DNA from 3 places in the Dethiothermospora halolimnae genome. Region 2 is predicted to be linked to each of the others. Evidence: riboswitches for the same ligand, from Rfam matches in the RefSeq annotation. Region 2 holds a riboswitch; each other region holds the start of a gene.
The links. A riboswitch is a leader RNA that binds a small molecule or an ion and turns the genes downstream of it on or off. The one in region 2 is predicted to bind S-adenosylmethionine.
Positions count from the first base shown of each region.

Region 1: another riboswitch for S-adenosylmethionine. It lies ahead of V6137_RS04265 (methionine ABC transporter ATP-binding protein); the one in region 2 lies ahead of V6137_RS03285 (O-acetylhomoserine aminocarboxypropyltransferase/cysteine synthase family protein).
Region 3: another riboswitch for S-adenosylmethionine. It lies ahead of metK (methionine adenosyltransferase); the one in region 2 lies ahead of V6137_RS03285 (O-acetylhomoserine aminocarboxypropyltransferase/cysteine synthase family protein).

Region 1 covers NZ_JBAKFX010000006.1:103,256-106,542, reverse strand. Annotated here, with positions in the region: gene V6137_RS04275 (hypothetical protein) at 1-904, opposite strand, end outside; gene V6137_RS04270 (P-loop domain-containing protein) at 1,354-1,665, opposite strand; SAM riboswitch class I at 1,903-2,007, shown strand; gene V6137_RS04265 (methionine ABC transporter ATP-binding protein) at 2,144-3,157, shown strand; gene V6137_RS04260 (methionine ABC transporter permease) at 3,150-3,287, shown strand, end outside.
Region 2 covers NZ_JBAKFX010000005.1:56,102-59,388, forward strand. Annotated here, with positions in the region: gene V6137_RS03275 (homoserine dehydrogenase) at 1-10, opposite strand, end outside; gene V6137_RS03280 (homoserine O-acetyltransferase/O-succinyltransferase family protein) at 3-800, opposite strand; gene V6137_RS03285 (O-acetylhomoserine aminocarboxypropyltransferase/cysteine synthase family protein) at 816-2,093, opposite strand; SAM riboswitch class I at 2,177-2,282, opposite strand; SAM riboswitch class I at 2,342-2,433, opposite strand; gene V6137_RS03290 (DEAD/DEAH box helicase) at 2,494-3,287, opposite strand, start outside.
Region 3 covers NZ_JBAKFX010000025.1:14,065-17,351, reverse strand. Annotated here, with positions in the region: gene metK (methionine adenosyltransferase) at 154-1,347, opposite strand; SAM riboswitch class I at 1,561-1,666, opposite strand; gene V6137_RS11110 (COG2426 family protein) at 1,858-2,352, opposite strand; gene yyaC (spore protease YyaC) at 2,968-3,287, shown strand, end outside.

The DNA of each region.
Region 1 (3,287 bases), on a different contig from region 2:
ATCTAATATCAAACACAGTATTTCCTTCAAGAACATTTTTTTGTTTAAGAAAGTTAATAATAGTATCAAACTTTTTAGTTAAATTTTTATCTCCTGTTGGATGTATACAATTATCCACATCTGATAACACAGGAACACTTAAAGGTGTTGTTGTTCTAATACAAATTTCAAAAGATTTACCAAACATAGGTTCTAACTCATCATAAATTTGTTTAAGTAGATGATCTGTCATACCTTTCTCATCAAATATAAAAATATTTATATCTGGGTTGTACTTAGTAAAACTTCTTTGAAGTTTATCAGGCACATCAAAGACTCCCCTTGTATCTATTAATATAATACGTTTTAATTCATATTTTCTTAATACCTTTTTAAACTTTTTCGATGCCTTTAATTCAATTTCTATGTCAAATAATTTATTATAAATCAAATTTTCCTCAAACAATTTACAATAAAACAGTATCTTTTGATTTTCATTTTCACATTTTTCTAGCTCTACCAATTTGATAAGATGTTTTTGAATTCTCTTTATATATTTTTTTATCCATGTTTTTAATTCCTCTATATCATCAATTTGATTTATAAACTCCTCTATACCTTCAAAATCTTTTTCACTACTAACTTCATCAAATGCTTTTTTAAATGATTCTAATTCAAATTTTACTTTATCTTCAGTTCTTGTTAAATAATTTTCAAATATATAATTCACTTTAGGAATAAATTTATAAGTATTATCTTTATCATAATTTATAACATATATAATATTAGTTTTAGTCTTGCCATTAATATTATCCTTGTGAATATATGTTCCAATTTCTTTATCTTGTATACACGTACTAATAATTCTTGACTTTCCTATTGTTGATCGTCCCATAAAATTTAGAACATATGTATCCTTGTCCATAACCTCTTCCCCCTTTATTTTTATATTTGAACATATAATTCAATGCCTTAATTTAATAGATTTTAAAAATATATATTAAATTAAACCTTTTAATTTGTTTATTTCTACATTTTTCACTTAAATCCCTTCAACAGTTTGTATTTTCTTATCAATTATTACTTTAATTTTCTGCATAAAAACAAAATATATTGATTCAAAACATCTATCTTACAAAATAACCCACTAGATATACCTTTATTAATTCAGTCTACTGATTCTTCCCTACTGTTAATTAATATATAATTTCATTAATCCTTCTTATAATCTGTTCTTTTTTTATTTTTTTCATTTTAAATTATACCCAAACACAATAAAAAACACCTATTCCCATAGATGCCCCTTACTCTATCTGAATATATTCTAATTTTCCTTAGTCTCTACACCACAATCTTAAAAGGCAAGTAGGTAGCTCAAACAGTTAATTTGTGTTTACGGACACCTACATGGGGTGCTGTACCATCTATCATAGCTACTTTAAGTTTTGGTACAACTACACCATCAATGGAGCCGTTATCTGATGAACAGTGATGATATTCGATATCATAACCTTTGTTTAGCATCTCTTTTCCAATACTCTTCATTAAAGATGATTTCCCTGTACCTGGTCCACCCTTTAATATAAATATCCTATTTGCATCCTTCTCTATAATATTATCATAATATGAATAGAAACCCTTTGAAGTATTTCCCCCTGGAAAAACCCTTTTAATTTTACTAGACACAATAATCAACTCCTTATTATTTGATATTCATTCTCGTTTTCATATTCTATCTAGTATATATATTATGATTTTTAATATATACATGTGTTTGTCCCATACTTTTTTATTCTAGATGTTTTTTTACTAAAAATTAAGTTTATTTATCACCAAATACTAGTATGAAATCATTTCTAAAAAAAATCTATTGACATTTGTTTTAGTTATAAGTATAATGTTAAGCAACAAATAAATACAGAACTCTTATCAAGAGAGGCGGAGGGATCTGGCCCTATGAAGCCCAGCAACCGGTGTTAATACACAAGGTGCTAATTCCAGCGGTATATGTATACCGAAAGATGAGAGAGGAATAATCGCACGTGAACCTCTTTCATTTAGAAAGTGGTTTTTCTTTTTTTTGAAAAGAAAAACCTATTGGAAGGGGTATTTCTATATCTAAAATGTTTTAGTACATTAATCTATTAAAGGGGTGGTGGTCTAATTGATAAAAGTAAATAATTTAACCAAAGTATTTAGAAATGATGATAGTGAGTTTTATGCTCTTAAAAATATAAATCTTAATATAAAAGAGAATGAGATATTTGGAATAATTGGTTTAAGTGGGGCTGGAAAATCAACACTTATTAGGACCTTTAACCGTCTTGAAGAACCTACCAGCGGAAATATAATTTTAGAAGGTAATGATATAACAAAATTTAATAAAAAGGAACTTAGAAACATGAGAAAAAAAACAGGTATGATTTTTCAACATTTCAATCTTTTAAGTTCTAGAACCGTTGCAGATAATGTGGCTTTACCCTTAGAACTTTCTGGACATAAAAAAAGTGAAATAAAGGGAAGGGTTAAGGAATTATTATCCGTTGTTGATTTGTCTGATAAGGAAAACTCTTATCCGTCACAGTTGAGTGGTGGTCAAAAACAAAGAGTGGCAATTGCAAGATCTCTAGCCAATAAACCTGATTTATTACTGTGTGATGAAGCCACATCAGCCCTTGATCCTCAGACAACAAAATCCATACTAAATCTTTTAAGAAAAGTAAAAAATGAATTTGGATTAACCATAGTTCTTATCACTCATCAAATGGAGGTAATAAAGGAAATCTGTGATAGAGTAGCCATTATTGAAGATGGTGAGATCATAGAACTTAATACAGTTGAGGAAATATTCTCTAATCCAAAAACAGAAACCGGCAAAAGTTTTGTTTCTAATATAAATCACAGTATTAAAGAAGAGCTTAATTTCCCAAAGGAGCCAAATTCTAAGGTGATTAGATTAAAATATGTTGGAGATGTATCTAAAAGACCTATTATTTCTCAAATAATAAGAAAGTTTGATATAGATGTTAATATTTTATCTGGAAATATCGATGAACTTATGACCACAAGCATTGGAAATTTGATTATACAAATATTTGGAGACAATGAAAAAATTAAAACTGTCACTGAATGGTTAAAAACTGAAAATATAAGGTTGGAGGTGATTTGGAATGGATAATTTTATCGACCTTTTACTACCGCCATTTCTAGAAACTATATACATGGTATTTGCTTCAACTCTTGCTTCATTACTTATAGGTTTTCCTTTAGGAATATTACTAGTAATCACCGAAAAAAATGGCATATGG
Region 2 (3,287 bases):
TATTAGCCACTTAAAACTCCTCCTTTTTTATTTAATATACAATGGTAAATCCAGTTTATAATCAATAGGTTATAATGGGCTTTCCACTTGACAACAGGTTTGTCACCTAAAAAATAATTTTTAGGTTTACATGGATAAGCTCCATTTTTAATGTCCCTATCATATTCATTATATAACGTATATCTATCATATTCACCATGTCCCGTCATAAAAATCCTACTATTATCTTTATTGGTTACTAGATATACCCCTGATTCATCTGATTTAGACAATATGTCTAAATCTTTTACTTTATCTATATCTTCACTCTTTAGATAGAAAAATCTTGAATGGGGTACTAAAAACTCATCATCAAATCCTGTTAATAGTTTGTTTCTTTTATCAACTATATAATGTTTAAATACTCCAAATATTTTTTTACTCAAATCACGCTTAGGTATATCATAGTGATAATACAACCCAGCTAAAGCTCCCCAGCATATATGTATGGTAGTTTTTATATTTGTTTTTGAATACTCCATTATATTTACTAACTCATCCCAGTAACTCACTTGTTCAAAGGGAAATTTTTCTAATGGAGCCCCCGTTATTATCATACCATCGTATTTGTTCTTTTTTATATCTTTAAAACTCTTATAATTTTCTTTCAAGTAATTTATATCACAATTCTTAGGTCTATAGCTTTCCATAAATAGAAAATCTATTTTTACTTTAAAGGGAACATTATTAAAGATATTTAAAAATTGGTTTTCAGTTTCTATTTTTTTAGGCATTAAATTTACTATTAATATTTTTATCATATACATCTACCCCACTTAGATTTTTTCTAGTGCCCTTTCGAAGTCATAAACTATATCTTCTATTCCTTCAATCCCCACAGAAACCCTTATCATGTCCTCCGTTACTAGAGATTCCTCTAGCTGGGCTTTACTTAGTTGTCTATGGGTAGTAGTTGCTGGATGTAACACAGATGTTCTAGCATCCCCTAAATGGATAACTAAAGATACCAGTTCTAATTCTTCTATAAACTCTATTGCTTTTTTCTTCCCTCCCTTTATTCCAAATGTTAACATACCACTACAGCCCTTTTTTAAGTATTTATTGGCTAATTCATAGTTTATGTTTCCTTTAAGTTTAGGATAGTTAACCCATGCTACTTTAGGATGAGACTCTAGATATTTAGCAAGCTTTAAAGCATTTTCACTGTGCTTTTCCATTCTTAAATGTAAAGTTTCCACTCCTAAGTTTAGTAAAAAGCTATTAAATGGACTTAATGAAGAGCCCATATCCCTTAAAAGTTGTACCCTAGCTTTTACTATATAGGCTTGTTCCTTAAACTCTTTTATATAACTAATACCGTGATAACTTGGATCTGGATCAACTAACTCATTAAACTTACCATTATCCCAATTAAAGTTTCCTCCATCTACTATTACTCCACCTACACTGGTAGCATGGCCATCTATATATTTAGTTGCAGAATGAATCACTATATTTGCCCCATATTTAAATGGATTACATAGATATGGAGTTGGGAATGTGTTATCTACTATAAAAGGAACCTCTAACTTTTTAGCTACATTACTAAATTTTTCAAAATCTAATACATTTAGTGATGGATTACTTATTGTCTCAGCAAACAAGGTCTTTGTATTATTCCTTCCATAACTTAATATTTCTTTTTCACTAAGATTTGGATCTATAAATGTAACATCTATACCCATCTTTTTTAGCGTAGTGGAAAATAGAGTATGGGTTCCTCCATAAAGGTTTGAAGAAGCTATAATATGCTCTCCTGATTTACATATGTTTAATATTGAAATCAATGTGGCTGCCTGACCTGAAGCCGTTGCAAGGGCCCCTACTCCCCCTTCTAATTGAGCTATCTTTTCCTCAAAGGCAGATATTGTAGGATTACTTATTCTAGAATACATATGTCCTTCTTCTTTTAAATCAAATATATCAGCCAAATGATTTGGATCTTCATATTTGTAAGTGGTACTTTGAACAATGGGAGTTATTCTAGGTTCTCCAACTTTAGGTTTATATCCCCCTTGAACACAGATGGTATCATTAATATAGTTTCTACTCATATACAGCACTCCTTTATTTTTAATAATAAAAAAACACCCCCTAAAGATAAGAAGTGTTTTATATAGACTCAATCTATAAAAATCTCTTATCTTTCAACCAATAGTTGCAGGATTTAGCACATTTCCAATCTTTAGATTGGCTGTTGCCGGGTTTCATCGGGCCAGTCCCTCCACCTCTCTGGATAAGAATAAATATTTAATTATAAAAAATCCCCTTAAAGCATCGTTAAGGGGATTTTTAACCGTCCTCCTTATCGATGTTAGCAGAACCACCTTACTTAATCAAGTAGGTTGGTGTAGGGTCAACGAGCTAACTCTCTACCCTATCTCCTAATAAGGATATCCAATTTGTTGCTAATAACAATATCATATAGTAATTTCTTTGTCAACAATTTTTTATTTATTTTCTATTAGCAGGTTCTATATTTACATTTTTACCTTTGATTTTATTTCTATTCATTACATTAATAACTTCTCTTCCACTATCTTCTGGAACCTCAACAAAGGTATATTTATCAAATATATCGACAGCTCCGATTAATTCTCCTTTAAGTCCTGTTTCACCTGCTATTGCTCCTACGATATCCCCTGGTCTTATCTTATCTTTTTTACCTACATTTACAAAAAGACGTACCATACCGGGTTCTGCTCCTGTATCTCCAAAATCAGCCTCTGGAGAATCGGAATTTTTATCAGTTCTATCTGTTAATAATTTTAATAGAGCAGCAGCAATATCAATTGATGCATAATCTTCATCAATAAACTTTTCTATTAGATTAACTTCTTTAGTTAGTTTTTCTTTGCTTATAATATTTTTAACTTGGTTTAACACTATCTCACTTTTAGCTTCCTCCACATCACTTGCTGATGGTGGATTCTGTCTTCTAATTTTAGTTTTAGTATACTTTTGTATATCTTTTAGTTTATATATTTCTTTACCTACAGCGAAGGTAAATGCCTTACCTGTCCTTCCTGCTCTTCCCGTTCTACCAATTCTGTGTACATAATATTCTTCATCTTGGGGAACGTCAAAGTTAAATACTACTTCCACATCATCCACATCTATACCTCTAGCTGCAACATCTGTGGCAACAAGCACTTCGACATTACCATTTCTAAAACTATTCATTACCCTATCTCTTTGACGTTGTCTCATATCTCCATGTAACTTATCTGCAAAGTACCCTCTGCCTT
Region 3 (3,287 bases), on a different contig from region 2:
GTCTAAGGTCACATTTATTTTTAAAGAATAGATAATAGAGAATAAAGAATAAATATGGTTATTTTACTCCTTACAGTCGCAAAATCCGTTATAAAAAAAAACAAAGTGGCTTGAGGCCACTTTGCTCCTTATCTATTCTTTATTCTCTATTCTTTATTCTTTAATTTCAAGCCCTTCTTTTCTCAAAATCTCTGCTTTATCCGTCTTTTCCCAAGGTAAATCAAGCTCGTCTCTACCAAAGTGTCCATAGGCAGCCACTTGCTTATAAATAGGTCTTCTTAAGTCTAAATCCTTTATTATAGCAGCAGGTCTTAGGTCAAAGTGCTTATTAACTAACTCTTCTATCTTAGACTCTTCTATTTTATTTGTGCCAAATGTATCAACTAAAACTGAAACCGGTTTAGCTACACCTATTGCATATGCAAGTTGTAGTTCACATTTATCTGCAAGTCCCGCAGCAACTATGTTTTTAGCCACATATCTAGCTGCATAGGCCGCTGATCTATCAACCTTTGTTGGATCCTTTCCTGAGAAAGCTCCACCTCCGTGTTTTGCATAGCCACCATAGGTATCAACTATTATTTTTCTTCCTGTCAATCCTGCATCCCCTTGGGGACCACCTATTACAAATCTTCCAGTTGGATTTATATAGTACTTTGTATCATCGTCTAATAATTCAGCTGGTATAATTTCTGTTACAACATGCTCTATTAAATCTTTCTCTATAGTTTCCAAATCAACATTGGGACTATGTTGTGTTGACATAACCACGGTATCAACCCTAACCGGTTTATCATCATGGTATTCAACTGTAACCTGGGTCTTACCATCGGGTCTTAGATATTGTAACTTTCCATTTTTCCTTACCTCTGATAATCTTCTTGCTAATTTATGGGCCAATGATATTGGAAGGGGCATAAGTTCATCTGTCTCATTACATGCATATCCAAACATTATACCTTGATCTCCTGCTCCCGTTAAATTTCTTTCATCTTCTTCTTTATTCTTATGCTCTAAAGCCTCATCAACTCCCATGGCAATATCTGAAGATTGTTCATCTATTGCCGTAAGAACTGCACAAGTTTCACTATCAAATCCATATTTTCCTCTAGTATATCCTATTCCTTCAATAGTCTTTCTAACAACCTTTGGTATATCAACATAACAATCAGTAGTAATCTCCCCAGAAACTAATACAAGTCCCGTTGTAACCGACGTCTCACAAGCCACCCTTGCATTTGGGTCTTTTTCAAATATTGCATCAAGTATAGAGTCTGAAACCTGGTCGCACATTTTATCTGGATGACCTTCTGTAACTGACTCCGATGTAAATAGCCATTTTCTCATTTCTTTTCCTCCTTTATTTTTATGGTTGGAGGGTCACGAATCCCCCAACAACAAGGGATTATCCATCCCTTAACTCAATGGAATTAAAAATCTTTAATAGTATAATCCTTGTAGAGCCCTAATATATTGAGGCCCAACATAGAGATTAAACCTCCCTATTATATTACATAATAAAAAAACCCTTCTAAAAAGAAGAGGTCGTTTTCACGAGTCACCTCATCTTCCAGAATCTCCATTCTGCGGGATTTAGCACCGTATAGCTTAGCCATTGGTTGCCGGGTTTCATAGGGCCCTTTCCCTCCACCGCTCTTGATAAGGCATCAAGATTTTTATTCAGTTTCTTTATATTAATATGATGATACCATATTGGTGAAATAGTGTCAATATTTTTTGTTATTGTGGAAATAAATTTTTATTCTGTTCCCCCTGCCTCTTCATAGGACAGGGGGACTGAATATATTCAGTCCCTACATTTTTTTTCTTCTTTCTTCTTTACACTTTCTTCTTTAATTACACCTCTGCAAATAAGTATTTAGCAAGCCATGTTGCCTGGGTTGTTACTAATACCATTATAATTCCTGATGTTAATATTCCTAATAATATAGCAGGAAAAGCATGCTTAAACTTTATATTAAACAGGGTTGCTGCTAAACACCCGGTCCATGCCCCTGTAGTCGGTAATGGTATGGCAACTAAAAGATATAAACCTACTATACTATATTTTTTTACCTTATCACTTCTCTTTAATGTTCTTTTCTTAATCCATGTTATTATTCCTCCAAAGGCTCCCGTTTCCCCAAAGAAATCAAACAATGGTTTTAATAATTTAAGTAAAAAAGGAACAGGTATAGTATTACCAATCACCCCTAGTATTAAACTATATAAAGGACTAAAACCAAGTACAGTAATAGCTGCTGGTATCGCCCCTCTTAATTCAGAAATAGGTGCTGCAGAAAGAAGTAATATAAATAATTCTTCCTTAAAAATTGTAATTATGCCCCCCATAATAACCTCCAATATATTCGCTTATCTCCATTACACATACATTATATATTATTATGGAAGGTAATAAAACATTCTGTTTTATTTTAACACCCTTCTTACGGTGGCATATAATAAACTTGAACTTGAAGTATTTACATTAACATTAGCATTTAAGGGCTTTGATTTGACCTAGATTAGGAAGTTATGTGATAACATTAACTTTAAATTAAGCTTGCATATTTAACATCAATGCCACCGTGGTAACAGTAAGTACTAATAATAAAGTAAGATAATAAGATCTCTTTTTCATTTATATCACTCCTATAATAAAGTTATTTTAGTAATATTATTTATTGTTATAGAAAATTTATGTATTAATATGGGATTTATTTTTATAGGTTGGGGGATTACGAATCCCCCAACAACAGGGTTAATAAGCCACAACAACAAGATGTAACGGAGAATGAATTCTCTGCTACTTCTCCAAGGATATTTTATGGCCGTCCCCCGGACAGGGCATGCCCTGTCCCTACGTTTTTATATTTCTTCTTTCTTCTTTGCCCTTTCTTCTTTAATTAAAAAGTACTATTCCCCTTTTTAAAAGCATAGTCATATCATATATAAGGGGGAATTACCTTGAAAACAAAAAAAATGGAATTAAAATATGACGATAATAATAGCACTTCTATACTTGGTGAATATATACACCCTTATTTCCATAACGAAATAGTAGTGGTTTGTATAGGAACCGATAAATGTATCGGAGACTGTTTAGGTCCCCTAGTAGGTACCATGCTTAAAAATAAAAAGTTCCCTTTTCATATATATGGAACATTAAAAAACCCTATTCATGCTATAAATATAAAGGAAAGAATAGATTATATAAAAAAGAAACATCCCTTTGGCTTTATAATAGCCATAGATGCTTGCTTAGGAGAAAAAAATGATGTGGGAAA